3 regions of the Paenibacillus sp. YAE3 genome follow, and region 1 is predicted to be linked to each of the others. Evidence: predicted binding sites of a transcription regulator. Region 1 holds the regulator's gene; each other region holds the start of a gene.
What was found. Region 1 encodes Rex, which represses fermentation and respiration genes when NADH is low (regulators of the CRP and FNR family bind a similar motif). Its sites were predicted from a motif close to TTGTGAAATATTTCACAA; they were not measured.
Positions count from the first base shown of each region.

Region 2: nadA (quinolinate synthase NadA) is a predicted target of Rex. The motif match lies at 1,621-1,638, and genes of this name have one in related genera.
Region 3: adhE (bifunctional acetaldehyde-CoA/alcohol dehydrogenase) is a predicted target of Rex. The motif match lies at 2,256-2,273, and genes of this name have one in related genera.

Region 1 covers NZ_BAAIYF010000002.1:465,186-469,491, forward strand. Annotated here, with positions in the region: gene AC27KL_RS04960 (amidohydrolase) at 19-1,329, opposite strand; gene AC27KL_RS04965 (redox-sensing transcriptional repressor Rex) at 1,295-1,969, opposite strand; gene dinG (ATP-dependent DNA helicase DinG) at 2,030-4,306, opposite strand, start outside.
Region 2 covers NZ_BAAIYF010000022.1:43,926-48,231, forward strand. Annotated here, with positions in the region: gene ftsH (ATP-dependent zinc metalloprotease FtsH) at 1-1,271, shown strand, start outside; gene nadA (quinolinate synthase NadA) at 1,683-2,621, shown strand; gene nadB (L-aspartate oxidase) at 2,659-4,275, shown strand; gene nadC (carboxylating nicotinate-nucleotide diphosphorylase) at 4,265-4,306, shown strand, end outside.
Region 3 covers NZ_BAAIYF010000002.1:638,017-642,322, reverse strand. Annotated here, with positions in the region: gene AC27KL_RS05905 (hypothetical protein) at 48-965, opposite strand; gene AC27KL_RS05900 (Crp/Fnr family transcriptional regulator) at 1,425-2,141, opposite strand; gene adhE (bifunctional acetaldehyde-CoA/alcohol dehydrogenase) at 2,370-4,306, shown strand, end outside.

The DNA of each region.
Region 1 (4,306 bases):
CCCTATCTTTGGCCGTTCTTACCGGGACAAGAGACCTTCGAACGCGGCTTGGGCTTCCCGGCGGATGCGCTCTTCGTCCATCGTCAGGCACGCGCCATGCTTCACGATCTGCTTGCCGTCCACCCACACATGTTCGACGTCTTTGCCGCTAGCCGAGTAGATCGCGTGGGAAATCAGATCGGTATGCGGAAGAAAATGGGCTTGATCGGTATTTAGTGCGATAAAATCGGCTTTCATGCCCGGCGCAAGGGTACCGACGTCCTGCAGGAAAAGGGATTGCGCTCCGTATACCGTTCCCATTTTCAAGGCTTCGTAAGCCGGAACCGCCGTCGGGTCGCCGGACACCCCTTTGTGGATGAGCGCCGCAAGACGCATTTCCTCGAACATGTCCAAATTGTTGTTGCTGGCCGCGCCGTCGGTGCCGAGCGAGACCGTTACGCCCGCTTTGAGCAGATCCGTCACGCGGGCCACGCCGCTCGCCAGCTTCAGGTTGCTGCCCGGATTGTGGGACACGGCCACGTTGTTGCGCGCCAAAATGCCGATTTCTTCATCGGTCAAGTGAACGGCATGGGCGACCAGGGACGGTCTTGAAAATACGCCGAGCTTCTCCAAATGGGCGACCGGACGCAAGCCGTAATCCCGAACGTTTTGCTCGACCTCGGCAATCGTTTCGGACATATGGGTATGCATCGGCAAATCCAGGTCAAAGGCGGCCTGCACGAATTTCTCGATGAAATCCGGAGGACATGTATACGGCGCGTGCGGCGAAATCATCGTCGTGATCCGGCCGTCCGCTTTGCCGTTCCAATCGCGTGCGAACTGGATCGCCTCGTTCAGCTTGTGACGCTGAATGTCCTCGGAGCATAACCCGATGACGCCCCGCATCAGGGACGCGCGGATTCCCGACTCTTCTGTCACCTTGGCGACCTGGTCCATATGGTCATACATGTCCAGGAAGGTCGTCGTCCCGCCCTTGAGCATTTCCAGCACCGACAGCGCCGTTCCCCAATAGACGTCGGAGGAGGTAAACTTGGCTTCCATCGGCCACATTTTCTCCTGCAGCCAAATTTGCAGGGCCAGGTCGTCCCCGTACCCCCGCAGCAGCGACATCGCCGCATGCCCGTGCGTATTGATCAGACCGGGCATAAAAAACAGATGCGTGCCGTCGAATACGGGAACATCGTTTTCAAGCTCCGGCATTTCTTCCCCTATATAAGCAATGCGGTCGCCTTCGATGACCATGCAGCCCTGGATTACGGGCTTGTCTTTGTCAGGCACGGCAAAGCTGCCGTTTTTAATGATCCATTGGTTTGTCTTGTTCTCCGCCATCAGCTGAATCGTCCTTTCCGTTATTCAAATAATAAGCCAGGCTCAGCAGGTCCGTCGTGAAATCCGCCGCATGGATCCGGATGTTGGCCGGCGCCTTCAGAATGGTCGGCGCGAAGTTCAGGATCGCCTCGATCCCGGCGCCAATAAGCTGGTCGGCCACGTTCTGGGCCTCGACGGCGGGCACCGTAATGATGCCGATTCGGATATTCCGGTTTTTGATCGTATCCGTGATCTCTTCCATCGGCTGCACCGTCAGCGTATTGATTTTTTTGCCGATTTTTTTCGGATTTTCGTCGAAGACCGCCACGATTTTAATGTTTTCGCGCAGGTAAAAGTTGTAGTTGGAAAGCGCCTGTCCCAGGTTGCCGGCGCCCACCAGCACCGCGTTGATCTGCTGATCCAGGTTCAGGATGTGGCGGATTTTTTCGATCAGGTACGAAACGTCGTATCCGATCCCTTTCCGGCCGAAATCCCCGAAATACGCAAGATCCTTGCGGATTTGCGCCGGGTTCAGGTCCAGTCGCTGGCCAAGCTCCTGGGAGGAGACCGTCGCTACCTCCCGCTTGTGCAAATCATTCAAATAACGTAAATATACAGGCAATCTGCGGACGACCGCTTCGGAAATTTTCTCCGATTTCATGCATGTTCCCCCTATTTAACAGCTTAATTTCTATCGTTCGATCCTATGAAAAGGGTCATTTTAACCCTCTTGAAGCCATTCAGATATACGGGGAACCATTTTTTCCGTATTCATATGCTCCATCTTTGGCCCCGGCAAGGAATAGAGAAAATATTTCCCGTAGTAAGACTCGATTACGCGCGTATCGTAAACGATGACGATTCCGCGGTCATTCGCTGTACGAACCAAGCGGCCGAAGCCCTGCTTAAAGCGGATGACCGCCTGCGGCACGGAAAGCTTCATGAACGGATTTTTCTTCTGGCGCTGCAACAGTTCGGCTTTCGCTTCGTTCAGCGGGTGGTTCGGCGGCTGGAACGGAAGCCTTACGATCGCCAGGCAGGTCAACGCTTCGCCGGGGATATCGACTCCCTCCCAGAAGCTGCTCGTACCGAGCAGCACCGAAGCGCTGCTGTCTTGAAACCGGCGAATGAGCTTGGTGCGGCTGCCGCTGTCCACGCCTTGGCCGAGCACGGTGATATCGCTGCCCGCAAGGGCGTTTTTCAGCGGTTCATGCACCTGCCGGAGCATCCGGTACGAGGTGAACAGCACCAGCATTCGGCCATGGGTTGCGATCGCCGCGTCGGCCAGGGACCGCACGAGGGTGTCCACGAACACCGGATCGCCGACGCTTCCTTTTACGCTCGGGAAATCCCGCGGAATGACCAGCAATGCCTGGTCGCGGTATTTGAACGGGGAAGGAAGCTGCACGGATACCAGCCTGCCGCTCTCCTGGTCTTCCTGCAGACCAAGATTATCGATCATGTATTGGAAGGACTTGTCCACCGACAAAGTAGCCGACGTTAATATAACGCTTTTCTTTTTATCGAAAAACAACTCCTTGAGCTGTTTGCTGACGTCCACCGGAACCGCATACAGCTGAAGCGATTTGCTGCGGAAATGGCTGCTCGCCTCCATCCAATAAACGACGGTGGCATCGTCCAGATTCATGAACGTCCTCAGATCGTCCCGTTCGGCAGCCAGGTCCTTGAACAGGCCGCTAAGATCCGTTATCAGGCTGTCCGCGCTGTAATCGTCTTCGTTTTCCTTGTATTCGGCCAGCATTTTTTCGCCGCGGCGGACGATTTCGCTCATTTTCACATGGATCTGGTTCTCCATCGCCTTCAATGTTTCCCATTCCTGCGGCCATTTCGACGGCTGGAGCCTCAGCACATATTGCCCGGATTCTCCCGGCGCGGCGTCATTCCTTTCCGGCATCAGGGCGAACAGGGATTCGCTGAGCTTGTCCCAAGTTTCCTTGACGTCGACCAAATCTTCGCTGATGCGGTCGATCGCCGCGATCCAGTCGCCGGCCCGCTCCTGCCCGGACGACTGCAGTTGTTGGCGGAGGGCGATAAGCTGTCCGCTCCGCGCATCTTTGTACAGACGCGTAAGGGTGTGGACGACGCTGAAATATTTCATGTGCAGCCCCAGATGTTTGCCGGCAACGTCCTCCAAATGGTGGGCTTCGTCAATGACGAGGCGCTCATAGGACGGCAGCAGCTGATGACCCGCTTTAACGTCCGTGAACAGCTTGGAGTGGTTCGTAATGACGACGTCGGCGATGCCCGCCTCATGTTTCGCGCGGTGATAATAACATTTGCGGAACCACGGGCAGGCTCGGCCCAGGCAGGAATCCGAATCGCTGCTCACCGTTTCCCAGAAGTCGCCGCCCCTTCCCCCGAGATTCAGCTCCTCGTCGTCGCCGTTTTCGGTTTGCGCAAGCCATACGATCATCTGCGCAGCGGTAATCGTATCTTCCTTGGGATTAAAAAAGTCTCTTCTGTTTATTTTATGTTCAAATTTTCTCAAACACAAATAATGTTGTCTTCCCTTAAAGACCGCCGCCTTGAAAGGGAACGGCACAACCTGCGTCAACAAAGGCACGTCGCGCTCCCGCAGCTGCTCCTGAAGGTTGATCGTGTGCGTGCTGATCATCACCTTTTGCTGCTGCTTGACGCTTTGGTAAATGGAAGGAATAAGGTATCCCAGCGATTTGCCGGTGCCCGTTCCCGCCTCGATCAACAGATGCTTGTCCTCGTTCAGCGCGTTCATCACCTGATCGAACATGATCGTTTGCGGTTCGCGCTCCTCGTATTGGGGCATAATAGCCTTAAGACGCTTCTGAATTTCGCCCAAATATTCCTTGAACTCCACCCCGGCGAGAGGGTTGTCGTCCGTTTCGTCCCGCGGCGGTTTCATTTCCGTCCAGTCTTCGACGGCTAGCGCAAACTGGCGGTAAAACGTATGGCTGTTCAGGTCCTGAATCGGCTCCTGCTCCTTTTCCTGGCACAGGCCGTC
Region 2 (4,306 bases), on a different contig from region 1:
TCGATGCGGTTGGCCGTCAGCGCGGCGCCGGTCTTGGCGGCGGCCATGACGAGCGCGAACAAACGCTGAACCAATTGCTCGTAGAGATGGACGGTTTCGGCGGCAACGAAGGCATCATCATCGTTGCGGCGACGAACCGTGCGGATATTCTCGACCCTGCGCTCTTGCGTCCGGGACGTTTTGACCGTCAAATCACGGTCGACCGTCCGGACGTGAAGGGCCGCGAAGCGGTGCTGAAAGTCCATGCACGCAATAAGCCGCTCACGAAAGACGTTAAGCTTGACGTGGTAGCGAAACGCACGACCGGCTTTACCGGCGCCGAGCTGGAAAACCTGATGAACGAGGCTGCCCTGCTTGCGGCACGCCGCAACCGGAAGGATATTTCCATGCGCGAGGTCGACGAAGCGATCGACCGCGTCATTGTCGGTACGGAAAAACGCAGCCGCGTGATCAGCGAACGCGAGAAGCGGATCGTCGCTTATCACGAAGCGGGCCATACCATTGTCGGCTACTTCCTGGAAAACGCCGATATGGTGCATAAAGTAACGATCATTCCTCGCGGCCGTGCCGGCGGATACGTCATCATGATGCCGAAGGAAGACCGCATGCTCGTCACGAAGCAGGAATTGCTGGATAAAGTGACAGGCCTTCTCGGCGGCCGCGTATCCGAGGAACTCTTTATCGGGGAAATCGGAACGGGCGCTTACAGCGACTTCCAGCAGGCGACCAACATCGTCCGCAGCATGATCATGGAATACGGCATGAGCGAGAAGCTTGGACCGCTGCAATTCGGTTCGTCCCAAGGCCAAGTATTCCTTGGCCGCGATCTTGGACACGAGCAAAATTACAGTGATTCCATCGCTTATGAAATCGATCAGGAAATGCAGCGCATGACCAACGAATGTTATCAGCGTTGTAAAGATTTGTTGACCAAACACGCCAAAGAGGTTCATCTCATCGCGAATACGCTGCTTGAGAAAGAAACTCTGGAGCTGGAGCAAATCAAAGAGCTGATCGAACAAGGATACCTGTCGGAAGACGGACCGCGCGACGGTGAAAACGGAGGTTCCTCCGAAAGCGGCGCGCCCGTAATCGACGAGATCGGCGACGTTCGCGTTCGCATTCAAGGCAAAGAGGACAATGCCGACTTGCCGACGAATGAGATTCCGAACGATGCTCCGAAGAGCTCTTCGGACATTCCGAACGATCCGACGAACCCGCCGGCAGACGATCCGAATAACGGAGGCACGCCTCCAGGTACGAAAGCGTAAACCCAGCAGGACATACAAAACCCGGAAGACGACGGCAATCGTCTTCCGGGTTTTTTTGTTTTTTAGCAGCTTTACCCCAATGAGTACGGAACCGTCGATCACAGCGTATGTCCTGAGCATGTGATTGTTTTCATTTTGCATGAAGGAGCCTGAGCCAAGCATCATGAAAAATTTTTATTTTTTCAATCAAGCTTTTTTGCTCTGAAGGGATGCACGAAACATGCGCCCTATAAGGATTTTTTGGCAGGATGGACCTGTTTATGCCGAACTTCCCGCCCAATTGACAGCCCGTGAAACCTTGTGTACATTAGTTGATAACTGAAAAACCTCGAGGCTTAGACACCTAACTTTGAGAGAATTTTCACAATATCATGGATCATGTGATGACCTTATTAAAGGAGTGGGTTTCTGGTGGAAGCTCTGGCGCTGCAGCATAAAGAGGAGCAAAAACGGGAATTGACCGAGAAGCTGATGCAGCTCAAAAAAGAAAGAAACGCAATTATTTTGGCTCACTATTATCAACGGGACGAAATTCAGGAGGTTGCCGATTTCCGCGGTGATTCCTTTTTGCTTGCGCAGAAAGCCGCGCAAACGGATGCGGAGACGATCGTTTTTTGCGGCGTGCATTTCATGGGGGAAAGCGCCAAAATTTTGGCTCCGAACAAGACGGTTTTGATTCCGGACGAACGCGCAGGCTGCCCGATGGCCGACATGGTGAACGTGGATGGGCTCCGCAAGCTGAAAGCCCAACATCCGAACGCCAAAGTCGTTACATATATCAACTCCTCCGCCGACGTGAAAGCGGAAACGGACATTTGCTGCACCTCTTCCAATGCGGTGAAGGTGATCCAATCGCTGGATTGCGACGAGATCATTTGGGTGCCGGACAAAAACCTCGGCCATTACGTACAGCAGCATACCGACAAAAAAATGATCATTTGGGAAGGTTACTGCAATACGCATGACATGCTGACCGTAAAAGACGTTGTGGAAATGAAAGCCAAACATCCGAACGCCCAGTTCGTCGTGCATCCGGAATGCCGTCCTGAAGTGGTTGCGATGGGAGATTTCGTAGGCAGCACGACGGCGATCATCGATTACTGCAAAAAGTCGGATTGCCAGGAGTTTATCGTCGGAACCGAAGACGGCACGGGCTACCAGCTTCGCATGGACAGTCCGCACAAGACCTTCCACTTTGCGACCAAATATTTGGTATGTCCGAACATGAAGGTAAACAATCTTAAAAAATTGGTGAAGTGCCTTGAAACGATGAAGCCGCAAATTTACGTACCGCCGGCCGTCGCAGACAAGGCCCGGATTTCTTTAGAGCGCATGTTACAAGTACAGTAGCATGCGCTACTCTTTCTCTAAGACAGGTGAATGATGCATGATTCCTCAGTATTTGGTTGATTTTGACCTGCAGTCCTTGCCTTGCGTGGAAACCGATGTCATCGTGGTCGGCTCCGGCATTGCGGGCTTGTATACGGCCATTGAGGCGGGGAAAGACCTGAACGTGCTTATGATTACGAAAAACGCCCTTCTGGAGAGCAATACCCGCTATGCGCAAGGCGGAATCGCCGCCGTGACTTCGGAAGACGACTCTCCGGCATACCATCGTGAGGATACGCTGATGGCAGGCGCGGGGTTATGCTCGTCGGCTGCGGTCGATATTCTCGTGAATGAGGGGCCTGAAGGCGTCAAAGAGCTAATCCGGCTGGGCACGGCCTTCGACGAGATCGACGGGGAGCTTGCGTTGACGCAGGAGGGCGCCCACAGCCGCCGCCGGATTTTGCATGCCAACGGCGACGCGACGGGTTTTGAGATCGTTAGGGCGCTGGCGGCGCAGGTACGGGGCCATGAACGCGTCCAAGTATGGGAGCATCATTTTGTGATCGACGTCATAACGACCGGAAACGAATGCGTCGGGGCGCTCGTACAGCGTCCCGACGGCCAGAGAGTGTATGTCAAGGCGGCGGCTACCATTCTGTGCACGGGTGGGGCCGGACAGCTTTATCGCTATACGACGAATCCGGAGGTGGCTACCGCGGACGGAATTGCCATCGCTTACCGGGCGGGCGCGCAAATCCGCGACATGGAATTTCTCCAGTTTCATCCGACCGCGCTTTGTTACCCCGGTGCCCCGCGTTTCCTTATTTCCGAGGCGGTGCGGGGGGAAGGGGCCGTGCTGCGCAACATTAAGGGCGAACGCTTCATGGAAAAATACCACGAGCTGCTTGAGCTGGCGCCGCGGGACATCGTGGCCCGGGCCATCCTCAGCGAGATGGAGGAAACGAAGGCGACCTTCGTGTATTTGGATATTACGCACGAACCGCAGGACGTTATCAAGCGCCGTTTTCCGACCATTTACGAAACCTGCATGAACTATGGCCTGGATATGGCAACGGATTGGATTCCCGTCGCTCCGGCTGCGCATTATATGATGGGCGGCGTTAAAACGGACCTGAACGGGGAAAGCAGCGTAGCCAGGTTGTTCGCCTGCGGGGAAGTCTCTTCGACCGGCGTGCATGGGGCCAATCGATTGGCGAGCAACTCGCTCTCCGAAGCGATCGTGTTCGGCAGACGGATCGTAAACCGGATTCGCGCTTTGGCCCCCGTGGTCGGTTCAATCGACTTGTCCCATCAGCTGGAGGGCCGGACCGGCGCTCCCAAGCAGGCGGTCATCGAACGGCGGCTCAAGCTGCAGAAGGTGATGGTGCGGTATGCCGGACTGCGGCGCACCGGAACGATGCTCCGCAAAGGGATGGAGGAGCTGCAGCGGCAGCTGCCGATTTTCCAGTCGGAGCTCACGAAGAAAGAGGAGTTCGAATTCGCCAACATGCTGACCAGCAGCATGCTGGTAACCCGGGCCGCGCTCGAACGAACGGAAAGCCGGGGCGCCCATTACAGGGAAGATTACCCTCAAAGAGACGACGCCGTGTGGCGCAAACATCTGCTGCAGCGGCGCGAAGATGAAATGATGGAGGAATTCAGCGATGATGTTTAACGGATATAACGAAGGTTTGGTGGAATCCATC
Region 3 (4,306 bases), 170 kb from region 1:
AAGGGATGTACGCAAGTGGGAACGAAAACCGGCGTACATCCCTTTTTTTATTGTTTCATCTCCCGCCAGCCGTCGAAATCGTGAATGGCGATGCCGGCGTAGGAAGGATGGTTTTTAACCATGTCGTGAAGTTTGGCGATCTGCTCATTCATCGCGCCGGCTCCTTCTTCATGGAACGTCAGGAAATCGCCTTCGCGGCTGGGGTTGGTTTCGACGGCGGCCAAAACCGTTTTGCCGAGGGCGGCTGCATCCTTGAACGTGTCTTCGGCGATGCCGCCGATGGCTTGGGCCGTGTCGCGGTAAGACATGACCGTTACCGAGTCGAACTGCCCGATCATAAAGCGGTCGAGCGGCGTCTTGCCGTCCGAAGCCGCGTTGTTGCCGAGCCAGAACGGGATATCGGCCGAAAGCGGCAGCTTCATGCGGTCCGCTTCGGTTCGGAGGTATTGCACGTTGCTTTCCCACTGCTTGATGACGTCCGAGCGGTTTGTTTTCCACTCCGGAAGCAGATGAGGTTCGATATCGACGTGAATGCCGTGAAATTGTTCGCTTGCTTCCGCCGCTTGTTGGTAGGTTTGCACCCAGGCCAGAAAATCCGCGATCTCTTGCCGCTTCCACGCAAGTCCCCATTCCGGGGCGCCGTCCAGCGCATCCACTTTGATGCCGAGGCCGGCCGCTTGCTTGATGAAACTCTGATAATCAGAGGCGGGGATGTCGGGGTTCACTTGCAAATAAACGAGATTCGCGCCATGTTCGCCGAGAAACGACAACACCTCCTGCGGATCCCGCCGGATCCAGTCGGTAGTCCACAGCCAGGTGGCTTTTTGGTACGTCGGCTGCGCCGCAGCCTCCGGAGCGATTCCGGGAGGAGACGACAAAGCCGTGCCTTGCGCCGTACCGGATGCCATCGAACCTATGAAGGTAATGACCATCAAAATCCGCCGAATCCATGTTTCTGCCATCATGTTATTCACTCCTTATCCGACCTGTATGCCTAATCCTCGATGTTTCCTTTCGTTTGGAAGGGATAAGAGGATTCGGGCCTTTAAGTTCAGCGCCGGAACCTGCAGGATAGTCCTTCCGGGGCAGATTCGGGTTCTCCGGTCCTTCAGGCGCCGAACGATGATCGGTTGATGTTGTAGGAAGATATGCGCAAGCAAAATAAGACTTAAGAAATGCGCAACATGATGTTCATCGGTTCTTTTATCTGAAAGCTTTATAGGTCTTTAGGATTAAAAACGGGAATAATGAGCCCTAATGATGACATATTTAGCCGTTTTGAGGAAAGGAAGCTAAAAAGGCTTAGACATGATTCAGTTAGGGGACATATGGGACGTTTTGCATATGGAAAAGCCTCCAGAGACCCGATGCGGTCCCGGAAGCTTGGAGTTGACGTATCGTAGATATCGGCGGCCGCCTGCCGGTCAAATGCGGCAAATTTCTTTCGGGCACAGCTCGCAATGGCAAATATCCTGCAGCATTTCAAGGTCTTTGATGACGATCAGGCCGTTTTCATACTCGATTGCGTTTTTTTTGCGGAGATCGCCGAGCAGGCGGTTGACGCTTTCGCGCGTCGAGCCGATCATGTTGGAAAGATCCGTATGGGTGATTTTTTTGTTGATCAAAATGCCGTCGCCACGCTCTTCGCCGTACGTGTTGCTGAGCCGGATCAGCGTCGAGCAGAGCGCTCCCGGCTTGCCGTACATCATCAGATCGCGGAATTTGGTCTGGGTCAGCCGGTGATGGATGCCCATCCATTTCATGAAATCGAGCGCAAAGTCGCAGTGCTGGCAGATCAGCGATTCCAGGTCTTTATGATCGATGACGCCGACGACGCTTTCTTCCATCACTTCGGCGGTATAGGTTTGCTTATGGGTGAAAAAGGGGTCGGCATGGCCAACGATGTCCCCCGCCTGGTACACGTACAATATCAGCTCTTTGCCTTCATCCGTGGATTTGGTCAGCTGTACGCGTCCGCTTTTGACGTAATAGAGCTTATCCGAGCTGTCGCCTTCCCAAAACAGATGGGAGCCTTCGGGTACGGTCCGGTCATGCATGACAGCCATCAGCCGATCCAGGTTTTGTTCGGAGAAGCAGCTTGCGTTCCCGCGGGTTTCGATCACGTTCAGTTGGTTGCTCATACTCGTTATCCCCTTTATCTCTTTCATTTTTAAAATAAATTTTAAGTAAATTATAACCTGAAAAATTTGGTTTTTGGGGACTTTGAAGCCCGAAAAAGTGTCGAAATTCCGAATTTGTGATAATTTTCACTTGATCGTGTGAAAAACATCACCTCCGGGCGTTACCCGGTTTTGTTATGATCGGGCCAGAGAGAATAGTTTTCAAAAAACCCCGGAAGGATGAGAGACATGGCTGTTAAAAAAGAACCCGTAGAAGCACCGCAACCGGCGCCGGATGCGTATATCCGGACCCTGATCGACAAAGCCAACGAGGCGCAAAAGAAGTTCATGGACATGACGCAGGAGCAGGTGGACGAGGTCGTTCAGGCGATGGCCCTGGCGGGGCTCGACCAGCATATGCGGCTGGCCCGGATGGCCGTCGACGAAACCGGCAGAGGCGTATACGAAGACAAAATCACCAAAAACATGTTTTCCACCGAATACATTTACCACAGCATCAAATACGAAAAAACGGTAGGCGTCATCGAGGATAACCCGTATGAAAGCTATCAAAAAATCGCCGAACCCGTCGGCATCATCATGGGGATCACGCCGGTAACCAACCCGACGTCCACGACGATGTTTAAGGCGCTCATTTCGATCAAGACCCGCAACCCGATCATTTTCGGCTTTCACCCGTCGGCACAGCAGTGCAGCCGCGAGGCGGCGAAAATCATGCTGGAGGCGGCGGTAAAGCACGGAGCTCCGGCCGATTGCATCCAGTGGATCGAAGAGCCGGACATGGACAAAACGAACGCGCTGATGAACCATCCCGACGTGGCGCTCATTTTGGCGACGGGAGGTTCGGGCATGGTGCGCGCCGCCTACAGCTGCGGCAAACCGGCTCTTGGGGTCGGTCCGGGCAACGTGCCTTGCTTCATCGAAAAATCGGCGGATATCGACCAGGCGGTCACCGACCTCATTTTGTCCAAGTCGTTCGACAACGGGATGATTTGCGCATCGGAGCAGGCGGTCATCATCGAGGAGCCGATCTTCGATGCGGTCAAAAAGAAAATGATCGCAAACGGCTGCTACTTCGTCAATAAGGAAGAAACCGCCAAGCTGACGGCTGGCGCCATCAACCTGGAAAAATGCGCGGTCAACCCGGCCATCGTCGGCCAATCCGCGGTGAAGATCGCGGAAATATGCGGTTTCAGCGTGCCGGCGGGAACCAAAATTTTGGTGGCCGAAATCGAAGGCGTCGGTCCGAAGTACCCGCTGTCCGCGGAAAAACTCAGCCCGGTGCTGGCCTGTTATAAGGTAAAAAACGCGGCAGAGGGCATCCAGCGTGCGGCGGAGGTCGTCGCGTTCGGCGGGATGGGACATTCGTCGGTCATCCACTCGCATGACGAGGCAGTGATTTCGGCCTTTTCGGACCGGCTGCAGACCGGGCGGATCATCGTCAATTCGCCGTCGACCCACGGGGCGATCGGGGACATTTACAACACGAACCTGCCTTCGCTGACGCTCGGCTGCGGGTCGTACGGCCGGAATTCGACGTCTTCGAACGTCACCGCGGTCAATCTCATCAACATTAAAAGGGTGGCGCGCCGTACCGTGAATATGCAATGGTTCAAAGTACCGGATAAAATTTATTTTGAAAAAGGGGCAACGCAATATTTGGCCAAAATGCCGGACATCAGCCGGATCGCGATCGTGACCGACGAGATGATGGTGAAGCTGGGATATGTCGAAAGGGTCGAATATTTCCTGCGCCAGCGCCAAAATCCGGTCGTCATCGAAGTGTTTTCGGAAGTGGAGCCCGATCCGTCGACGGCGACGGTGGACAGGGGCACCGAGATGATGAGACGGTTCCAGCCGGACTGCATCATTGCCCTCGGCGGGGGCTCGCCGATGGACGCGGCCAAAGCGATGTGGCTGTTCTACGAATATCCGGACACCGATTTTTCGAACCTGAAACAGAAGTTCATGGACATCCGCAAACGGATCTACAAATATCCGCGCCTCGGGCAAAAGGCCAAATTCGTCGCCATTCCGACGACCTCGGGCACGGGATCGGAAGTCACCTCGTTTGCCGTCATCACGGACAAAAACCAAGGAAACACGAAATACCCGCTTGCGGACTACGAGTTGACGCCGGACGTCGCGATCGTCGATCCGGAATT